4 regions of the Pseudarthrobacter sp. KH_020_B genome follow, and region 4 is predicted to be linked to each of the others. Evidence: riboswitches for the same ligand, from Rfam matches in the RefSeq annotation. Region 4 holds a riboswitch; each other region holds the start of a gene.

Region 1 (5,037 bases), 420 kb from region 4:
CATGACGGACGCCGCCGCCCAGACTGAGGCTGCGTCAGACGCCACGCCCGAGGCTAAGGCGCCGGTGCGGCGGACTCGCGCACGTAAGGCGGTGGTTACCGCCGAACCGTTGCCGGCCTTCGCTGCTGAGGTTTTGGAAGCACCTGCCGCCGTTGTTGCCGAGACCGCCGTCGAGCCCGCTGCCGTGGAGCCTGCCGCCGTCGAACCCGCAGCCGCTGAGGCTGCAGCGGAGACCAAGCCTGTCCGCCGCCGCCGGGTGGCCACGCGCAAAACTTCGGCTCCCGACGTCGCTCCCGCGGCCGTCGAACAACCTGCACCGGAGGAGCAGGCAGCCCCTGAAGCTGCAGCACCGCCGGCCCCGGAAGCAGAGCAAGTCGCCGCTGCGGAGGCCGCCGCGCCCGCAGCAACCGCCGTCGCCCCCGTCAACGCTGCCGCCGCGCCGGCTGAAGAACCGGCTGTAGCTGAGCCCGCCAGCCCGTTCAGTTCACTGTTCCTCGAGCCGGCGTCCACCACATCGGTGCTTTTCCAGGCCCCTGACCTCAGCACCGTGGTCCGCCCCGCGCCGGCCGCCGCCGTGGTTGAGGAGCAGGAAGAGGACGACGCCGAAGACGGCGAAGCGGACGACGCCAACGGCCGCCGCAGGCGCCGCAGCCGTGGCCGCCGCGGACGCAGCCGAACGGGCGAAAGCGATGCTGAGGGCGATAACGAAGGCGACGACGGCGCAGCCGAAGAAACCGATGAGGAATCCGTTGGACAGGCCGACGAGGGCGTGACCTCCCGTCGTCGCCGTCGCCGCCGCCGTGGCGACCAGGATCTGGAACTGACCGGAGGAGAAGGCGACGACCCGCCCAACACGGTGACCCGCGTCCGCGCGCCGCGCGCCGCGACCGAAGCGCCGGTCAACAACCGCGTCACGTCCGTCAAGGGCTCCACCCGCCTCGAAGCCAAGAAGCAGCGCCGCCGCGAATCCCGCGACACCGGCCGCCGCCGCACCGTCATCACCGAGGCCGAGTTCCTGGCCCGCCGTGAATCAGTTGACCGGCAGATGATCGTCCGCCAGCGCGACGACAGAATCCAGATCGGCGTCCTCGAAGACGGCGTCCTGGCCGAGCACTTTGTCTCCAAGACCCAGCAGGACTCCCTGATCGGCAACGTCTACCTCGGCAAGGTGCAGAATGTCCTGCCGTCCATGGAAGCGGCGTTTGTGGACATCGGACGCGGCCGCAACGCCGTCCTGTACGCGGGTGAAGTGAACTGGGAAGCCGTTAACCTCGAAGGCAAGCAGCGCCGGATCGAAAACGCGCTCAAGTCCGGCGACACCGTCCTGGTCCAGGTGACCAAGGATCCCGTGGGCCACAAGGGTGCACGCCTGACCAGTCAGATCTCGCTGCCGGGCCGTTACCTGGTCTATGTGCCCGGCGGCTCCATGACCGGCATCTCCCGCAAACTGCCCGACGTCGAGCGCAACCGCCTCAAGCGCATCCTCAAGGACCGCCTCCCGGAGCACGCCGGCGTGATCGTCCGCACCGCTGCCGAAGGCGCCTCGGAAGAGGAACTCACGCACGACATCAACCGGCTGCGCGCGCAGTGGGAGGGCATCGATAGCCAGTCCACGTCCACCAAGATCCTCGCGCCGGAGCTGCTCTATGGCGAACCTGACCTCACCATCAAGGTGGTCCGTGACGTCTTCAACGAGGACTTCTCCAAGCTGATCGTCTCCGGTGAGGAGGCCTGGGACACCATCGAGGCCTACGTCACGTACGTTGCCCCGGACCTCGTGGGCCGCCTGGAAAAGTGGACCAAGGACCAGGACATCTTCGCTGCGTGGCGGATCGATGAGCAGATCCACAAGGCCCTGGAACGCAAGGTCTTCCTGCCTTCGGGCGGCTCGCTGGTCATTGACCGCACCGAAGCCATGACCGTGGTGGACGTCAACACCGGCAAGTTCACCGGCAGCGGCGGCAACCTCGAGGAAACCGTCACCAAGAACAACCTCGAGGCAGCTGAAGAAGTGGTCCGGCAGCTCCGGCTCCGCGACATCGGCGGCATCATCGTCATCGACTTCATCGACATGGTCCTCGAATCCAACCGCGACCTGGTCCTGCGCCGCATGGTGGAGTGCCTGGGCCGCGACCGGACAAAGCACCAGGTGGCCGAAGTGACCTCGCTGGGCCTCGTGCAGATGACGCGCAAGCGCATGGGCACCGGGCTCCTGGAAGTCTTCGGCGAGCAGTGTGAAACCTGTGCAGGCCGCGGAATTGTCACCCACGACGACCCCGTGGAACACCGCCGAGCCAACATCGTAGCCGCGGAGCACCACGTGCAGCGGGTTGACAGCCGCCCGGAGAGCCAGCGCACCGACACCATGCGCACCGACAGCCAGCGCCCGGACAGCCAGCCGGGTGGCCGCACTGACCGGAAGCGCCGCCGCGGACGGGGCGGCCAGCCGCTGGAAACGGCACCGTCCGCTCCGGTGCAGATCCATACGGTCCACCCGGATCCCAGTGACGCCGAGCGCCATGCCAAGGCGGAGGCCACGCGGGCGGCACTTGCGAACATTGCGGCCGCAGCCCACGCTGCGCACCTGCACGACGACGAGGTAGCCCACGCATCAGCCGCCGCGCGCCAGCAGCCTGCTGCTCCGGTGCCGGCTGAGCGGTCCGAGACGGACTCCAACGGCCGCCCGGCCGCGGTGCTGACGTTCGGCGGCGAGCAGGTGGTGCTGCCGTTCGTGCAGCACCACGAGGACCAGCCGCACGCGCCTGCCCTGACACTTGACCGCCTCGCGGCGGCCTTCGCCCACCTGGGCGAGCCGGCTCCTGTAGCGGCCAGCAAGCCGTTGGCAGTCCAGGCACCTGAAAGCCAGCCGGCCGAACCTGCCCGCCAGCAGCAGCCAGCTGTGGAGAAGGATTACTCCGACCACACCCAGGAGCCCCGCGCCCGCCGTCCCCGGCGGAACCGGAGTGCCAGCCGTGCCCAGGGCGCAGCCAACGCCACGTCCGTGGAGCATCACGAAGCCGCTCCGGCGGCTGCCGCTGGACACACGCACGCCGCCAAGGCCCCGGAGCCTGTCAAGGCTCCCGTTGCTGACAAGCCGGCGGCCACCAACGCGCCCATCATCCTGGGCGTAGGGGTTCCGGCCTCGGAGCTCTGACCAAGCTGTAGGGGCAGCCAAAACAACGGCGCCCGGACGTGCCTGTGAATTACAGCCCGCGTCCGGGCGTCCGGCGTTAAGTCCTGAGGGACGCTAGGCTGGTGACTGACACGGGGTGCCGCGCAGAGGGCCGGCTGAGATCCACACCCGTTGAACCTGTCCGGTTAGCACCGGCGAAGGGATGTCTCCTTTGGCTTCAACTTCTGTCCTTCCTCCCGCAACGCCCGCGGCGGTCCTGCCCGCACCAGGCAACTCTTCTGTGGTCCAGGTGCTGCGTGACGTCCCGCGGGTGCTGTCCATTGCCGGATCGGACCCGTCCGGTGGCGCGGGCGTCCAGGCCGACCTCAAGAGCATTGCTGCTCTTGGCGGTTACGGCATGGCGGCCATCACCGCCCTGACAGTCCAAAACACGCAGGGGGTCCAGGCGGTTCACGTCCCGCCGGCGTCCTTCCTGGGCCAGCAGCTCGATGCCATCAGCGATGACATCACCATCGACGCCGTCAAGATCGGCATGCTGGGCGACGCTGCGGTGATTGGCGTGGTCCGCGACTGGCTGGAAAGGGTGCGTCCCGCCGTCGTCGTTCTTGATCCGGTGATGGTGGCCACCAGCGGCGACCGGCTGCTGCAGGAGTCTGCGGAGGCGGCCCTGCGGGGGCTGCTCCCGCTCGCGGACCTGATCACCCCCAACCTGGCCGAACTGGCCATCCTGGTGGGGGAGCCGCAGGCGCGGGATTGGGCCGACGCGCTCGGGCAGGGGCGGCGGTTGTCCGCCGCGACCGGTGCCACCGTCCTGGTCAAGGGCGGCCATCTCGACGGCGGTGCGTGCCCGGATGCCCTGGTCAACGCCGCGGGGCTGCTCGCACGGGAGGTGGTGGAAGTGGCGGGGGACAGGATCCCCACCCGCAACAGCCACGGCACCGGCTGCTCGCTGTCCTCGGCCATAGCCACGGCCCAGGCCAGGCTGGGAGACTGGGAGGCCGCACTGCGGCAGGTGAAGCCTTGGCTGGTGGGCGCGCTGCAGGCCTCTGACCAACTCGAGGTGGGCGGGGGTAACGGCCCCATCAACCACTTCCACCACATGCAGCAGGTTCCGGCGGCCGGCGAATTCGCGCAGACGCTGGGGCTGGCGTCTGCGCCGGATCTTGACGCTATCTACGGGCTGGATTTCATCCGCGACCTGGCGGCCGGCACGTTGGCTGAGGAACAGTTCGCCTATTACCTCGCCCAGGACGCCATCTACCTCAACGGCTATTCGCGTGTCCTCGCCCGGGCCAGTGCGCTGGCGCCCACGGAAGCCGCCCAGCTGTTCTGGGCAAAGTCGGCCCAGCAATGCCTTGAGGTCGAATCTGAACTGCACCGCACGTGGCTGAGCACCAGGACGGTGGAATCCGTCCTTGGACCGGTCACCAAATCGTATGTGGATCACCTGCTGGCCGCTTCGGCTTCGGGCAGCTATGCGGTCCTCGTGGCGGCGGTGCTGCCGTGCTTCTGGTTGTACGCCGAGGTGGGACAGACCCTCCACGCGGAGTTCCTGGCCGCCGGTGCACCGGCGGAGCATCCCTATGCCGACTGGCTGCGGGCCTATGCTGACGAGGACTTCGCCCAAGCCACCCGTGAGGCGATCGCCTTGGCTGACGACGCCGGACGGAGTGCATCCGCGGATGAACGGGCTGCGATGTTGGTGGCTTTCAGGCAGTCGTGCCGGTTCGAAGTGGAATTCTTCGACGCGCCGCGAATTCACTCCTGACAGGCTGCGGACCTTGTGGCCTGTACGATAGTCAGGCACGGTTTTGGATTGTCAGTGCAGTACCTGCTTGTGGGTCCTATCACAGACAATCGACCGTAACCAGCCTCATTTGCGGCCGAAGGCAAATTTAGCGTAT
Region 2 (5,037 bases), 330 kb from region 4:
GGGGCGCACCGTGAAGTGCTCTTCCGCCCACTCGATGACACGCTCGTCGATCCCCTCATAGCGGCCGCAGGCAAAAACCAGCTGGTCCTCTTCGGCGAGCTCATAGGCCAGGGCCTGGTTGAAGCGCTCCCCTGCCGGCGATGGGACGATCAAAACCGGCTTGGCGGGCTTGCCCTCCGTGGTCTCGGCGCCCTCTGCGGTTTCACCGGCTCCGGCGACGGCAGCCAACGCCTGCGCCCACGGCTCAGGCTTCATCACCATGCCGGCGCCTCCGCCGTACGGGGTGTCATCCACTGAGCGGTGCTTGTCGGTGGTGAAGTCGCGCAGGTCGTGGACGCGCAGGTCCAGTAGGCCGTCCTGCCGGGCCTTGCCAATGAGCGAGAGTTCCAGGGGCGCCAGGTACCCGGGGAAGATGCTGACGACGTCGATTCTCATCTACGCGTTTTCCTCCGGGTCGCCGGTGCCGGCTTCGCCGTCGTTGACCTCAAAGAGTCCGTCCGGCGGCGTCAGCAGGACAAAGCCGTCGGCCACATTGACCTCGGGAACGATCTGCTCCACGAACGGGACCAAGATTTCCTTGCCGTCCGGCGTTTCAACCACGAGCAGGTCCTGGACGGGCATGGTGTGCAGGGCCGCGATCTTGCCGACCACCTGCGAGCCCACCCGGGCTTCGAGCCCCACCAGTTCGTGCTCGTACCAGCCTTCGTCCTCGTCCTCGTCCAGCTCTTCGGTTTCGATAAAGAGCTTGGCGCCGCGCAGGGTCTCTGCCTGGTTGCGGGTCTCGATTCCCTCGAACGCGAGCAGCAGGATGTCCTTGTTCCACCGCGCACTCTCAACAATGAGCGGGCCGGCCGATGCAGGCTCCACCACAAACTCGGTCCCGGGAACAAACCGGTCCCCCGGAGCGTCGGTCAGCACCTGGACCGTCACTTCGCCGCGGATTCCATGCGGTTTGCCGATTCGTGCCACCTGAAGCTGCATCTGTTCCTCTGTTCCGGTTCTGGGATTACCCACGATGTTGTGGTGAAAGCACTCCGGCCCCTCCACCGTTGCGGGTGGAAGGGCCGGAGCAAAAAACTGATGTTGCCGAGCGCTTAGCGGCGGCGGTCTGTGTCGACGACGTCGACCCTGACCGGTTCGCCGTCTGCCAGTGCCGCCACAACGGTGCGCAATGCCCGTGCGGTGCGGCCCTGGCGGCCGATCACCCGTCCCAGGTCATCCTGATGAACACGAACCTCGAGGGTGTCCCCGCGGCGGTTGTTCTTCGAGCTGACCTTGACATCCTCCGGCGAATCAACGATTCCCCGGACGAGGTGTTCGAGCGCTTCTGCCAGCAATCTACTCAGCCTCGGTGGTCTCTGCTTCGGCCGGGGCCTCGGCTGCGTCAGACTGCTTTGACTTCTTGGTGATGGCTTCCGGGATGATCACGGAACCCTTTTCCGGGGCAACAAAGGCAGCCTTCGGAGCTTTGGTCTTCAGGGTGCCTTCCTGGCCCGGCAGGCCCTTGAACTTCTGCCAGTCACCGGTGATCTTGAGGATCGCAGCAACCTGCTCGGACGGCTGTGCGCCGACGCCGAGCCAGTACTGGGCACGGTCCGTGTCCACCTCGATGTATGAGGGCTCTTCGGTGGGGTGGTACTTGCCGATCTCTTCGATGGCACGGCCGTCACGCTTGGAGCGTGCGTCCATGACGACGATGCGGTAGTACGGTGCGCGCATCTTGCCAAAGCGCTTAAGGCGAATCTTTACGGCCACTTTTGTGGTCACTCCTGTTTCAGAAAAGGGGTGAACCGACGTTCTGCACCCGTGGGGCGGGCCATACTTGAGGGTTCAAAGGACAGGATCCGGACGCGGAGAGAGGGGCCACGCAGATCGAGTACCTGTTTATTGTGCCAGATCAGCGTCCGGATTTCGACTTGACACGTCGGGATGGGGCAGCCGGGCGGACCCGGCAGGCCGCGGCAGGCCTAGGACGACCAGACATACACGCCGGTGCGTGCGGCGTCATCGATGGAGTTGGCCAGCTCCGCGAACTGCTGGACATACGCACGGGCCTCGTCCGCGCCGAACGGCATGTCATCCTGGGCCGCCCACTTTTCAGCGACGTCGTCCAGGACATTACCTTCACCCTCAGTCTCATAGCTGAGCAGATCCGCCAGCGCACGCACCATGGCCGGCGGAACTCCGAGGAGTGAATCGCTGGCCACGTCAACCATTGCCAGTTCGTAGTCTGCGCCACCGGCATGCACCGCAATCCCGGCAAGGTTGCCCAGCTGTTCGATTTCGAAATCGCTGATTCCGGGAATCCGCAGGGCAGGGCCTGCCGGGGAGCCGCCGTCATCAAGGACACTGGCCCGCTTCAGCGCGGCATCGTGGGTGGCAACAAAAATTTCAGTGAAGCCCATGGGAACAGCCCTCATTCCGTCGACGGTGCGGCCCGGAAGGGCAGCACCAAGTGCCGCCCCGGCCGTTCAGAATCAGCCTAGTACAAGGCGGACCGCACATTTCGCATCCGCGCTCAGCGGACCGCGACTCGAATGCTGTTGCGCCACGGATCCTCGAAGCGAAGCTCGGCTCCCGTGTGGTGCGAGGCCACACCGGCGACCTTCAGGCGGTCGGCGAGCGCGCCGACGTCGTCCCCGGAAGGGACCTCGATGAGGACTTCGCCCAGGCCCAGGGTGTCCTTGCGGGGACCAGCGCCGCGGCTGTTCCAGACGTTCATGGCCATGTGGTGGTGGTACCTGCCGGCGGAGACAAACAGTGCCTGCCCGTGCCAGCCTGCGGTCTTTTCGAAGCCCAGCGCGCCCACGTAAAAATCGTGTGCAGAGTGGACGTCGCCCACCTGGAGGTGGACGTGGCCCACGCCGGCTTCGGCGCGCCGCTGGCCCTCCACGGACTCCTGGGTCAGGTGGTGCTCGAGGTAGCGCTGCGGCGGCAGGGCCAGGCTGTCCATCACCACGTCCTTGCCGTTCCAGGACCAGTTTTCGCGGGGCCGGTCCCAGTACAGCTCGACGCCGTTGCCTTCCGGGTCACTGAAGTAGAAGGCCTCGCTGACCAGGTGGTCAGCACTACCGGTGAAGGACCGGGGTTCGTACTGGGCGGCGGTGGCCACCGTTGCAGCAAGTGAAGCCTGGTCGTCAAAGAGCAGCGCGGTGTGGAACAGCCCGGCCTCTCCCCTGCCGGGCAGGTTCAAGGACGGGGCGGCCGCGAGATGGACCAGCGGGCGTTGAAGCCGGCCAAGGTAGACGCCGCCGTCCTCTTCGGCGACAACCTCCAGGCCGAGCGCACGCTGGTAGTAGTCGGTCATCAGCTTCATGTCGCCCACCTTGAGCATCACGGTGCCCATGGAGAGATCGGCAGGAAGGAGATCCTGGCTGGTGGCTTCTGCAGTCATGTGAAAACTCCCGGTCCGTTGGCCTTCGGATGGAAGGCGGCTATGCCTCCAATTTACTTGAAGCTTCAATTTAATTCAAGTGGCGGACCAGACAGATTGCGACCCCTTCCCGTGATTGCTGTCACGAGTCCACCCTCGGCCTGTGGTAGCTTCGACTTGACCACACGGGAGCCCTTGCAGGGGCTGAGATCGGGCTAGCGCAGCCTGCGACCGTTGAACCTGTCCGGGTAATGCCGGCGAAGGAAGTGAGTATTCAGTGAATACACAAGAAACACAGCTGATCCCTGCCCTAAATGAAGCAGCCGTGGATCAAGCGGCCTGGACTGAAACCCAGTCGCTGAAGTCCCATTCGTTGGCGTATGTCACCGATGACGCCACGGGAATCCGGGTTCCAGTGACCGAGATCGCGCTGGAACCGTCGCCAAACGGCGAGGCGAACGGGCCTTTCCGGACCTACCGCACGGCCGGTCCGGGCAGCGATCCGGTGGTGGGCCTCAACCCGTTCCGCTCGGAGTGGATCGCCGCCCGCGGAGACACCGAGCCCTACAGCGGCCGGGAACGGAACCTGCTCGACGACGGCAAGTCGGCCGTGCGCCGCGGCGCAGCCTCTGCGGAGTGGAAGGGTGCACAGCCGGTCCCCCGCCGCGCCGTCGAAGGCCGGACTGTCACCCAGATGCACTACGCGAGGAAGGGTGTCATCACCCCGGAGATGCAGTTCATCGCCCTCCGCGAAAACTGCGACGTGGAACTGGTCCGCAGCGAAGTGGCCGCCGGACGGGCCATCATCCCCAACAACATCAACCACCCGGAATCCGAACCGATGATCATCGGCAAGGCCTTCCTGGTGAAGATCAACGCCAACATCGGCAACTCCGCCGTGACCAGCTCCATCGCCGAGGAGGTGGACAAACTCCAGTGGGCCACCCAGTGGGGCGCGGATACCGTCATGGACCTCTCCACCGGGGACGACATCCACACCACCCGGGAATGGCTCATCCGCAACTCCCCCGTCCCCATCGGTACCGTGCCCATCTACCAGGCGTTGGAGAAGGTCAACGGCGAAGCCAACGCCCTGACCTGGGAGATCTTCCGGGACACGGTGATTGAGCAGTGCGAGCAGGGCGTGGACTACATGACCATCCACGCCGGCGTGCTGCTGCGCTACGTACCGCTGACGGCCAACCGCGTCACCGGCATCGTCTCCCGGGGCGGCGCGATCATGGCGGGCTGGTGCCTGGCCCACCACCAGGAGAACTTCCTGTACACGCACTTTGACGAGCTGTGCGAGATCTTCGCCAAGTACGACGTCGCGTTCTCCCTGGGCGACGGGCTGCGTCCGGGAGCGACGGCGGACGCCAACGACGCCGCCCAGTTCGCCGAGCTGGACACCCTGGCGGAGCTTACCCAGCGGGCGTGGGAATTCGATGTGCAGGTCATGGTGGAAGGTCCCGGGCACGTCCCGTTCCACCTGGTGCGGGAGAACGTGGAACGCCAGCAGGAACTCTGCAAGGGCGCCCCGTTCTACACGCTGGGGCCGCTGGTCACGGATATTGCCCCGGGCTATGACCACATCACGTCCGCCATCGGCGCCACCGAAATCGCCCGGTACGGCACGGCCATGCTTTGTTACGTCACGCCCAAGG
Region 3 (5,037 bases), 1.3 Mb from region 4:
ATCACCATCCAGACCAGCCTCTTCCTGGTCACGGGGCTGATCGAACGCCGCGGCGGCAGCTCCTCCGTGGACCGGCTGGCGGGCCTGGCCAAGCTGTCGCCCATCCTGGCCCTGCTCTTCTTTATCCCCGCCATGAACCTGGCCGGGATCCCGCCGTTCTCCGGCTTCCTGGGGAAGGTGGGGCTCATCCAGGCGGGCATCGAACTCGGCACGCCCCTGGCCTACGCCCTGGTGATCGGCGGCGTGGTCACCAGCCTCCTGACCCTGCTGGCTGTTGCGAGGGTCTGGAACCGCGCGTTCTGGCGCAAGCCCTCGGACGCCGAGCACCCGGACCCCGTCCTGCTGGCTGAGCCCGAGGATTCGGACACCGGCAGCCGCGCCGGCCGCAAAAACGTCACGCTGCTGCCCCGCACCATGGTGGGCTCAACCCTGGGCCTGGTGGCCCTGGGCGTGTCACTCACGGTCTTCGCCGGCCCGCTGTTCACGGTCTCGGACCAGGCCGCCCACGAAATGCTGGACAGGTCCGCCTACATCCAGGCCGTGCTCGGCGAGGACACGGAAGTTCCCCCGCTGGCCCTGAAAAACGGAGGGGGCAAATGAGCCGCCGCCGTATTTCCCTGCGCCAGGAACTGCCCCTGCTGGTGTGGCTGGTGATTGTCTGGGGCGCCCTGTGGCAGGACTTCAGCCCCGGCAACCTGCTCTTCGGCGCGTTGCTGGCCGTGCTCGTGGCCCGGATGTTCTACCTGCCGCCGGTGGAACTCAGCGGCCGCTTCAACATTCTTCACGCCGTGCCTTTTGCCCTGCGTTTCATGGGACGGGTGGCGGCGGCCAGCGTCGACGTGATGTATCTGGCCGTTGTCCGCGGCCCGCGGGTCATCAACTCCGTCGTCGCGGTGCCGTTGCGGAGCCACCAGGACCTGATGGTCACCGCCACCGGGCACGTGATCTCGCTGATCCCCGGCTCCCTGGTGGTGGAGGTGGACCGGTCAACGTCCACTCTGTACCTCCACGCGCTCAACGTCAGCACCCCGGAAGAGGTGGAAAGCCTGCGCAAGGAGGTCCGCTCCATCGAGGCAGGACTGATCAGGATCATGGGCACCCGCGAAGAACTCGAAGCAATCCGGCAGGAGGCCGCAGCATGATGCAGACCGTCCTGGCTGTCACGGCAGTCATTCTTTCGCTGGCGGCGGCAGGAGCCATCATCAGGATCTCCCGCGGCCCGTCGCTGCTGGACAGGGTGCTGGCCTCCGACGTCCTGCTAGCGATCCTCGGCGCCGCCCTGTGCATCGACATGGCCGTCAACCGGCACCTGAACAACCTGATGCTGCTGGTGGCGCTGTCCGTGGTCGGCTTCATCGGTTCGGTGACCGTTGCGCGCTTCGTGGCCGACCGGCGGGAGCAGGCCAATGAGTCCTGAGGCCAGTGTGGTTGACAGCGTCATCGACACCGTGTCGGCGGTGTTCCTGGTGGTGGGCGCCCTCATGTCGCTCGCCGCCGCCGTGGGCCTGCTCCGCTTCCCGGACCTGCTGAGCCGGATGCACGCGGCCACCAAGCCCCAGGTGCTGGGCCTGTTCCTGCTCCTGACGGCGATCGGCCTGCAGCTGCGCACCTGGTGGGTGTGGCCGGTGCTGCTGGTGGCCTGGATTTTCCAGCTGCTGACCGTGCCGGTTTCCGCGCACATGGTGGGCCGCGCCGGTTACCGCACCAAACACCTGCACCGCGAGCTCCTCAGCTCCGATGAACTCGAAGCCGTGGTCCAGAAGGCGGCCCAATCGGCCCGGGATGAGTCCTCCCGGGATGAAGCGTCCGACGGCGGCCGGCAGGACTGAGCGGCACTCACCGCCGGACTGGTTGCCAGGCTAGACGATGTCCTGGGACTTGGCGAAGCGGGTGATGGCCCGCTGCGTGCCGCGGTTGGCGAGCACCTGGATGATGGTGCTGACCGAAGCCGAAATGAGCGCGAACGTGAGAGCCGAGCGGAGGCTCGTGGGGGTGTCTTCATCCTTGCCGGTGGGAGGCTTCCTGCCGGTGGACTTTTCCCACACGGTGTTGACCATCTTGGTGCCGACGAACCCGGCGCCGATGCTGATTGCCGTGCCGAGCAGCTTGATGAACAGGTTCATTCGTTGAACTCCTTGTGAGCGGATCCGGGACTGTCCTTAGCCTAACCCGGCCGCATGGACTCCAGAATCTCCCGCAGGGCCTCCACCACGAGATCGTGGTCCTGCTGTTGGGGCAGCCCCGAGACCGTCACCGTGGCCACCGCACCCACGCCGGTGACGTAGACCGGGAAGCAGCCGCCGTGCGGGGCGTAGGTGGACTCGTCGAACCAGCCGTGGTCCTCGATCCGGCCGCCGTGCAGCCTGCCGCGGAGGCCCACCAGCAACGACGGGACCTCATACCTGGCACCGGTGCGCTGTTTCGCCCGGATCCAGCGCTCGTTGTCCGGGGTGGCGCCGTCCAGGGCCACGTGGAACAGGACCTGGTCACCCTTGGTGATGTCGATCGCGATGGGAAGCCGGCGCGTTTTCCCCAGCTCCACCAGGAGCAGCCCGAGGTTGAGGGAGTCGTCCTTGCTGAAACGGGGAAACTGCAGCTCGCTGATCTCGCCTTCGATCCGGGCGATCAGGGCCTCCAGCGCCCCGGCAGGCTGGGCCACTCTCGAGTCGGGATTGAACGCGGTCACAGTCGGGATATTGGCAGTCATGGCCCACAATCTACCCCGGCCGCGGTGTAAACTGGAGCACGCCCATCAGGGCAGATTTATTAACGACAGGGGAGCGCCGCCGTCGGGCATCACTGGCATTGCCAGGGAACCGCAGGTGGGCGCTGAGAGTGCGGACAGCCGCAGACCCTCGAACCTGATCCGGTTAGTACCGGCGCAAGGGAGTCGAGTTCTCGAAGTGCCCGGGAAACGGCGGCAGCGCCGCCCGCCGGGGCACTTTCCCCTCCTGTTCCTCAGGAGGACCAAATGACAACTGCAGCAACCAAAAAGACCGGCAATACCTGGCGCGTAGTGGACATCGTGGTGGCGGCCCTCATCGCCATCACCGGCGGCGTGATCTTCTGGGCCTGGTCCCAGGGCGCCGGCATCGTCTCCGCCCCCATGAACGCCGTTTACCCTCCGCTGACCGGCCTGATCGCCGGCGGCTGGATGATCCCGGCGGTGCTGGGCATGCTCATCATCCGCAAGCCCGGCGCGGCGCTCTTCTGCGAAGCGGTGGCCGCCACCGGCGAGCTCATCATGGGCTCGCAGTACGGCTCCACGGTGCTGATCTCCGGCCTCCTGCAGGGCCTGGGCGCCGAGCTGGTGTTCTTCCTGCTGGTGTACGGCAACTTCCGGTTCAGGTCCTTCCTGCACCAGAAGTACAACCTCATCGCCGCGCTGCTTGCCGGTGCCGGGGCGGGCCTGTTCTGCGGCCTCAATGACTCGTTCCTGCCGTGGGGCTGGAACATCGCCTACGAGCCCGGCGACAAGCTCGCGTACATCGTGTTCTGCACCATTTCCGGCGCGGTCATTGCTGGCGCGCTGTCCTGGATCGCCACCCGCGGCCTGGCCAAGACCGGCGTGCTGAGCTCGTTCGCGTCCCGGAAGGCAGCTTCGGAGCCCGTCTTCAACTGATGACCGCTTCCGACGCCGGCGCTTCCGGAGTGCGCCCCGCCGCGGTGTCCGCCCGTGGCTGGGGCTGGCGGCATGCCGGACGTTCCGCCCCCGCCGTCCACGGGCTCGACCTCGACATCGCGCCCGGCGAGCGGGTGCTGCTGCTGGGCCCCTCGGGTGCGGGCAAGTCAACGCTGCTGCACGCGCTCGCAGGGGTGCTGGGGGACGAAGGGGACGACGCCGACGAGACCGGTTCGCTGCTGATTGACGGCGTGGTGCCCCGCGGGCAGCGCGGCCGTTCGGGCCTGATGCAGCAGGACCCCGAAACGCAGGTGGTTCTTTCCCGCTTGGGTGACGACGTCGCCTTCGGCGCCGAGAACCTCGCCGTTCCGCGGGACGAGATCTGGCGGCGCGTCCATGAGGCGCTCGACGACGTCGGGCTGCGGAGTGCCGACGGTTCTGGTTTGAACGCCGACGGCGGGCCAGGTGCCGGCGGGCTCCCGCTGGACCACCCGACGTCGGCCCTGTCCGGCGGGCAGAAGCAGCGCCTGGCGCTGGCCGGGATCCTCGCGATGCGGCCCGGGCTGATCCTGCTGGATGAGCCCACCGCAAACCTCGATCCCGCCGGCGTGCTGGAGGTCCGCGACGCCGTGGGCCGCAGTCTGGACAAAACCGGCGCCACACTCGTTGTGGTGGAACACCGCGTGTCCGTCTGGAAGGACCTGGTGGACCGGATTGTAGTGCTCCAGCCGGGCTCGGCAACGGGCTCCGCGGCTTCCGCCGCTACGCCCGCGGTTCTGCTGGACGGGCCGCCGGACCAGGTGCTCGCGGCGGCGCGGGAGATGCTGATCGGCGCGGGCGTCTGGGTGCCCGGGTATGTCCCGGAAACCCGGCGCCGGCGGTCCGCAGGCTCCGGTGACATGCTGCTGGTCGCCGAGGACCTTGCCGTCTCCCGCGAGCGTCCGCGGCGCCGCGGCTTCCGGACCATCCCGCCCGTGCCGGTGCAGCAGGGCATCGCGGCACAGGTCCGCTCCGGCCAGGCACTCACCGTCACGGGACCCAACGGCGCCGGCAAGTCCACGTTTGCGCTGACGCTCGCCGGACTTCTGGCGCCGGTGGCGGGGAAGGTTTCCGCCGCCGTCGAGCTTTCCGAGGGGGCCGGGATCGATCCCTTCCAGTGGAAAGCCAACCAGCTGATTTCCCGCATCGGAACCGTGTTCCAGGAGCCCGAGCACCAGTTCGTTACGGGCCGTGTGCTGGACGAGCTGATGTTCGGTCCGCGGCACCTGGGGCATGGCGAGGAGCGGGTTGATGAGCTGCTGGAACGGCTGCGCCTGACGCACCTGGTGGACGCCAATCCGTACACGCTGTCCGGCGGCGAAAAGCGGCGCCTGTCGGTGGCCACGGTCCTCGCGGCCCACCCTCGTGTGCTGGTG
Region 4 (5,037 bases):
TCACCAAGGGCACCGACCTCCGCCTCAAGGACGACAAGGGACGCATCATCATCGTTCCCGGCAACGCCCTGGGCTACGTGGAAATCGGCGCCGAAGAGGCCCGCAAGGTCGGTTTCGGCCAGTTCTAGCACGTCCGCGGCCAGCCGCCTTGGCGGCTGGCCGCTGCTTTCCGAGGAGATTCCATGCTTTCGCTGACCATCGTTGTCCTGGTCACAGCGGCCGCAGGCTTTATTGTCTGGGCCAATGACAAGCGCCACACCCGGTACGGCACCGGGTTGCCCGCCGGAGTTGCCGTGGTGGTCGGTACGGTCAGCTGGATCATCTTCATCGCGGCAGGTTTTGGCTACCAGCCCGGCCTGACGTGGATTCCCTGGGTTCTGCCCATGGCGCTCGGCACCGTCGCTGCCGTCGGGACGGTCATGTACCTGGGCCGGACGCGCGAAAGCCACGATACGCAGCGGCTGACGGAGGCGCTCAAACTGTAGTTTTGGGCCCGTTCCTTAAGTACCCGTGACCACCACCCAGCAGGGTGGTGGTCACGGTCCTTTAGCCGGCGGCTTAACCCACCGGCTGGGCTGTGGCGCCGAGCCGGGCGGCAGCAGCACTGACCGCCGCAGCAGCAGCGGCATCCCGCTCCGTGACCTCGCCGCCGGCGTCGTGGGACGTGTAGCGCAGATGCACCCTGTTGTAGCGCCAGTCAAGGTCCGGGTGGTGGTTCTGCTCTTCCGCCAGGCGTCCGACGGCGGCAATCAGTTCCAGTGCGGCGGCCGCCGTCGGCGTCTTGTAGACAGCGACGAGCCCGCCCAGCCGGTACTGCCAGTTGGGCAGCCCGGCCAGGACGGCGTCGATCCGCTCCTGCGTGAGTGTATCTTCCTTGCCGGCCACAGCGTCCTCCTTGGCTCGTCCGGTGAGCCCGCCCCTGCGTTGGTCGAGGGCGCCAGGCGTGGAGTAAGCGGCCTAGAGAAACTCTGCCCGGCCTTCCATGGCCGATGACGCAAGGGCGTGCTCGCGGCGCGGAATCCTGCCGGCCGCTTTCGCCAGCCTACCGGCGATGACGGCGTGTTTGAAGGCCTCCCCCATGAGTGCCGGGTTCTGCGCACGCGTGACCGCAGTGGCCAGCAGCACGGCATCACAGCCAAGCTCCATGGCCAGCGCGGCGTCGGATGCCGTGCCGATGCCGGCGTCCAGCACCACGGGCACCGAGGCGCGCGAGACGATCAGTTCGATGTTGTGTGGATTCAGGATTCCCAGGCCGGTGCCGATGGGCGCACCGAGCGGCATAACCGCGGCGGCACCCAGGTTTTCCAGCCGAAGGGCAAGGACCGGGTCATCGTTCGTGTAGGCGAATACTTTGAAGCCCCGGTTAACGAGCTGTTCCGTAGCATCCACCAATTCGACGGCGTCCGGCAGCAGGGTCTGTTCGTCGGCGATGACTTCCAGCTTGATCCAGTCTGTTTCCAGCGCTTCGCGGGCCAGTTCCGCCGTCATAACCGCGTCCCGGGCCGTGAAGCAGCCGGCAGTGTTGGGCAGGATCCGGATCCCGTGGTCCACCAGGAGCTGGAAAAGGGACCCCGATTCTGCCGGCGAATAGCGCCGCAAAGCCACCGTGGTCAGTTCGGTTCCGGAGGCCAGCAGGGCGGCGCCCAGCCCGTCGAGGCTCGGGGCGCCGCCCGTGCCCATGATGAGGCGGGAGCCGAGCTCGACGCCGTCGATCACCAGCCGGTCAGTGTCCTCGGGCCGGTTTTGTGTGGTGATGTTGCTGGTTACTGTCATGGTGTCAGCCTCCCTGGACTGCTGTGACCAGTTCGACGTCGTCACCTTCGGCGAGCGCCGTGACGAACCACTGGCTGCGGGGTACTACTTCGGAGTTGTGGGCGACGGCGACGCCAAGTTTCTGCCCATCTGTCGCCTGGCCGTTGGCCGCGAGAGGACGGCCGGTGATCTGGCTGATGAGCGTCGTGATGGAGGCGTCCTCCGCCACGGAATGGCGCGAGCCGTTAAGGGTGATGTTCATGCTGATTCCTTCTGTGGGTCGAGATCCTTCGTGCTGATGTCCTTGCGCAGGGACTGTGTGCCGGCTCCGTGGTGCTTTCCTGAAAAGCGGGCCGGGCTGAGGGCCGCCCATCGCGGGTCGGTCCGGCCGTCCAGCAGGTCCCGGCAGATGGCCGCCGCCGCTGGAGCAAGCAGCACTCCGTGGCGGAAAAACCCGGTGGCAACGATCAGCCCGGCAATGTTCCCTGTGTTCCCGCTGCCCGTGATCCCGCTCCCCGTGTTCCCCTCCGCTAGGGAGGAAGCCGGTACGCGGCCGAGGAGAGGTGCGTTGTCCGGGGTCGCCGGCCTGGCCCGTGCCGTGCATTCCAGGAGTTCAAGCTCCGACACTGCCGGCACCAGGACCTGGGCGTCCCGCAGCAACTGGTAGACACCGCCGGCCGAGACAGCTGCGTCGCCCGTCCCTGCGAGCGCGTCCTCTCGCTGCGTTGCCCCGATCACCACGGTGCCGTCCTGCCGGGGAACGATGTAGACCGGCACGCCATGGACCATTCCGCGGACCGTCGAGGTGAGGAGCGGGCGCAGGTGCCGTGGAACAGCCAGGCGCAGGATGTCACCGTAGACGGGCCGCAGGGGTAGGTGCAGTCCATCCGGCAGGCCATCCAGCGAGGCCGCCTGCAGTCCGTTGGCCACGATGGTCTCCCGGGCCTGGACCGTTCCGCCGTGGGCGAGCTTCACGCCGCTGACGCGGCCGTCCTCCCAGAGAAGGGCTGCAGCCCGTTGGTCAACGGCGAATCCCCCGCGGGAACCTGCCACGGCGGTTCCTGCTCCCGGTTCGTGGACGGCCAGGACTTCCTGGAGGCACGCCACAAGTTTCCGTGGATCCACCTGGTGGTCGGCGGGAATGTCCAGGGCGCAGGATATGGCCGGGCTGAGCAGGGATTCCCTGGTCCTGGCCGCACGGACAGTCAGCAGTTCCACCATCAGGCCGCTGGCCTGCTGCACGGCCCGGAGGTCCATCAGCGCGCGGCGGTCCGCAGCGTCCGCGCCGATGGCGAGGGTCGGCGTCGTCAGATATCCGGTATCGCCAGCCCCGGCCAGGGCGAGGCCTGCCGCGAAGGCAGGCCAGAGGCCGGAGGAGGCAAGCATCAGCTCAAGGAGGTCTTCCTCCTGGTAATGCAGTTCGCTCACGGGGGCAAGCATGCCGGCGGCTGCCCAGCTGGCGCCGTTGCCCGGCGCGTCATCGATCAGCACAACCGAACGGCCGGACCGCCGGGCCTCCCAGGCTATGGCGTGGCCGATGACTCCGCCGCCGATGACTGCCACGTCGGCGTGCAGGACGGCAGGGTGCGTGATGGGGACGCTGGCTGATTCACGCCCACGTGAGTTGTTTGTTGCGGGGGGCATATGGTTCCTTCCCTACGCCGGTACTAGCCGGATCAGGTCAAGCGGTCGGCTCTGACGCCCTCTCAGCCCGGCCGCTTTGTGACGGCTGCAACGGGCTCCCGCAGTACTCGCCCAGTTTAGGGGAATTAGGCTTGTTTCCATGAACGCGCAATCCTTCGCCGCTGCAGGCACGCCCTCCGCCACCTCGTCCACTCCCGAAACCTTAGCCGGAACAGTCCCCGCCGGCGGCATAGTCACCGGCCTCCCGCACAGCGCAAGGCTGTACCTGTGCACCGACGCGCGCCGGGACCGCGGGGACTTTGGCGAGTTTGTGGACGCGGCCTTTGCCGGCGGCGTGGACATCATCCAGCTCCGCGACAAGGCGATCGAGGCGGCGGAGGAGCTGGAGCTGCTGGCCGTGCTTCGGGCCGCGGCCGAACGCCACGGGAAGCTGTGGGCCGTCAACGACCGTGCCGATATCGCGCTGCTGTCCGGCGCCCCCGTCTTCCACATCGGGCAGAAGGACCTGCCGGTCGCTTCCGCCCGCACCCTGCTCGGCCCGCCCGCAACAATCGGGCTTTCCACGCACACTGCCGAGCAGATCGAAGGCGCCATCCGGCTGTCCGGCGGGCTGCCTGCCGAACACGGCCTGGACTACTTCTGCGTTGGACCGGTCTGGGCCACGCCCACCAAACCCGGCCGGGCCGCCGTCGGCCTTGACCTGGTGCGGTATGCGGCCGAAGCAGTCCGCGCCGCCGGTGGCACCCAGGCCACGCTGCCCTGGTTTGCCATCGGCGGCATCGACCTCGGCAACGTGGAGCAGGTGGTGGAGGCCGGCGCAGGCAGGATCGTTGTGGTGCGTGCCATCACCGATGCCTCCGACCCCGCGGCTGCGGCCGCGGCACTCCTTGCCGCCCTGGACGCGGGCGCGTCCTGACAATCCCCCGCGTGGCGGACGGCGGGCGTGCACGATACGTGGAAATCGGGCTAACCTGATTTTCGTGTCACATCATAGGTTGGCCCCGAATGTCCACGAGCAGACCAACGACCTCGCGGCGGCGCTGAGCGCCCTGCGGACCGAGCTGGAACTGCCGGGTCCATACCCGGCGGAGGCGGTCCGGGACGCGCAAGCGGCAGTGGCCGCACACGAGTTGCCGGGTGCTGACCTGACGGACGTGGACTTCCTCACCATCGATCCGGCGTCGTCCACTGACCTGGACCAGGCGCTGTTCATCGAGCGCGCGGGCACCGGCTACCGGGTGCGGTACGCCATCGCCGACGTGCCGTCCTTTGTCCGCCCCGGCGGCGGACTGGATGCGGAGACCCGGCGCCGCGGCCAGACGTTCTACGCCCCCGACGGCCGGATCCCGCTGCATCCGGAGGTCATCAGCGAAGGGGCCGGCAGCCTCCTGGCCGGGCAGCTGTGTTCCGCCTTCGTGTGGGATTTCGGGCTGGACGACGCCGCTCAGGTCTCCACCGTGAGCGTCCGGAGGGCCAGCATCCGCAGCCGGGCCAAGCTGAGCTACAAGGGAGTCCAGGCCGAACTCGACGCCGGAACGGCCGGACCTGTCCTGCAGCTCCTGAAGGAAGTGGGCCTCAAGCGCGTTGAACTGGAGCGGCAGCGTGGCGGCGCCAGCCTGAACATGCCTGAGCAGGAAATCG

What was found. A riboswitch is a leader RNA that binds a small molecule or an ion and turns the genes downstream of it on or off. The one in region 4 is predicted to bind thiamine pyrophosphate.
Region 1: it holds a riboswitch for thiamine pyrophosphate, as region 4 does, so the genes downstream of both, thiD (bifunctional hydroxymethylpyrimidine kinase/phosphomethylpyrimidine kinase) here and thiO (glycine oxidase ThiO) in region 4, are expected to answer to the same signal.
Region 2: it holds a riboswitch for thiamine pyrophosphate, as region 4 does, so the genes downstream of both, thiC (phosphomethylpyrimidine synthase ThiC) here and thiO (glycine oxidase ThiO) in region 4, are expected to answer to the same signal.
Region 3: it holds a riboswitch for thiamine pyrophosphate, as region 4 does, so the genes downstream of both, AC3IT0_RS21105 (ECF transporter S component) here and thiO (glycine oxidase ThiO) in region 4, are expected to answer to the same signal.

The regions. Positions count from the first base shown of each region.
Region 1 covers NZ_CM174506.1:2,807,341-2,812,377, reverse strand. The annotation lists gene AC3IT0_RS12910 (Rne/Rng family ribonuclease) at 1-3,154, shown strand, start outside; TPP riboswitch at 3,256-3,353, shown strand; gene thiD (bifunctional hydroxymethylpyrimidine kinase/phosphomethylpyrimidine kinase) at 3,336-4,901, shown strand.
Region 2 covers NZ_CM174506.1:2,893,801-2,898,837, forward strand. The annotation lists gene trmD (tRNA (guanosine(37)-N1)-methyltransferase TrmD) at 1-435, opposite strand, end outside; gene rimM (ribosome maturation factor RimM) at 436-981, opposite strand; gene AC3IT0_RS13340 (RNA-binding protein) at 1,095-1,337, opposite strand; gene rpsP (30S ribosomal protein S16) at 1,339-1,755, opposite strand; gene AC3IT0_RS13350 (hypothetical protein) at 1,968-2,405, opposite strand; gene AC3IT0_RS13355 (VOC family protein) at 2,519-3,394, opposite strand; TPP riboswitch at 3,549-3,656, shown strand; gene thiC (phosphomethylpyrimidine synthase ThiC) at 3,651-5,037, shown strand, end outside.
Region 3 covers NZ_CM174506.1:4,499,325-4,504,361, reverse strand. The annotation lists gene AC3IT0_RS21135 (Na+/H+ antiporter subunit D) at 1-600, shown strand, start outside; gene AC3IT0_RS21130 (Na+/H+ antiporter subunit E) at 597-1,142, shown strand; gene AC3IT0_RS21125 (MrpF/PhaF family protein) at 1,139-1,417, shown strand; gene mnhG (monovalent cation/H(+) antiporter subunit G) at 1,407-1,829, shown strand; gene AC3IT0_RS21115 (DUF4235 domain-containing protein) at 1,860-2,123, opposite strand; gene AC3IT0_RS21110 (heme-degrading domain-containing protein) at 2,165-2,707, opposite strand; TPP riboswitch at 2,765-2,906, shown strand; gene AC3IT0_RS21105 (ECF transporter S component) at 2,972-3,622, shown strand; gene AC3IT0_RS21100 (ABC transporter ATP-binding protein) at 3,622-5,037, shown strand, end outside.
Region 4 covers NZ_CM174506.1:3,225,274-3,230,310, forward strand. The annotation lists gene AC3IT0_RS14830 (DUF3107 domain-containing protein) at 1-128, shown strand, start outside; gene AC3IT0_RS14835 (hypothetical protein) at 183-485, shown strand; gene AC3IT0_RS14840 (4a-hydroxytetrahydrobiopterin dehydratase) at 559-885, opposite strand; gene AC3IT0_RS14845 (thiazole synthase) at 958-1,773, opposite strand; gene thiS (sulfur carrier protein ThiS) at 1,778-2,014, opposite strand; gene thiO (glycine oxidase ThiO) at 2,011-3,396, opposite strand; TPP riboswitch at 3,389-3,508, opposite strand; gene thiE (thiamine phosphate synthase) at 3,536-4,312, shown strand; gene AC3IT0_RS14865 (RNB domain-containing ribonuclease) at 4,377-5,037, shown strand, end outside.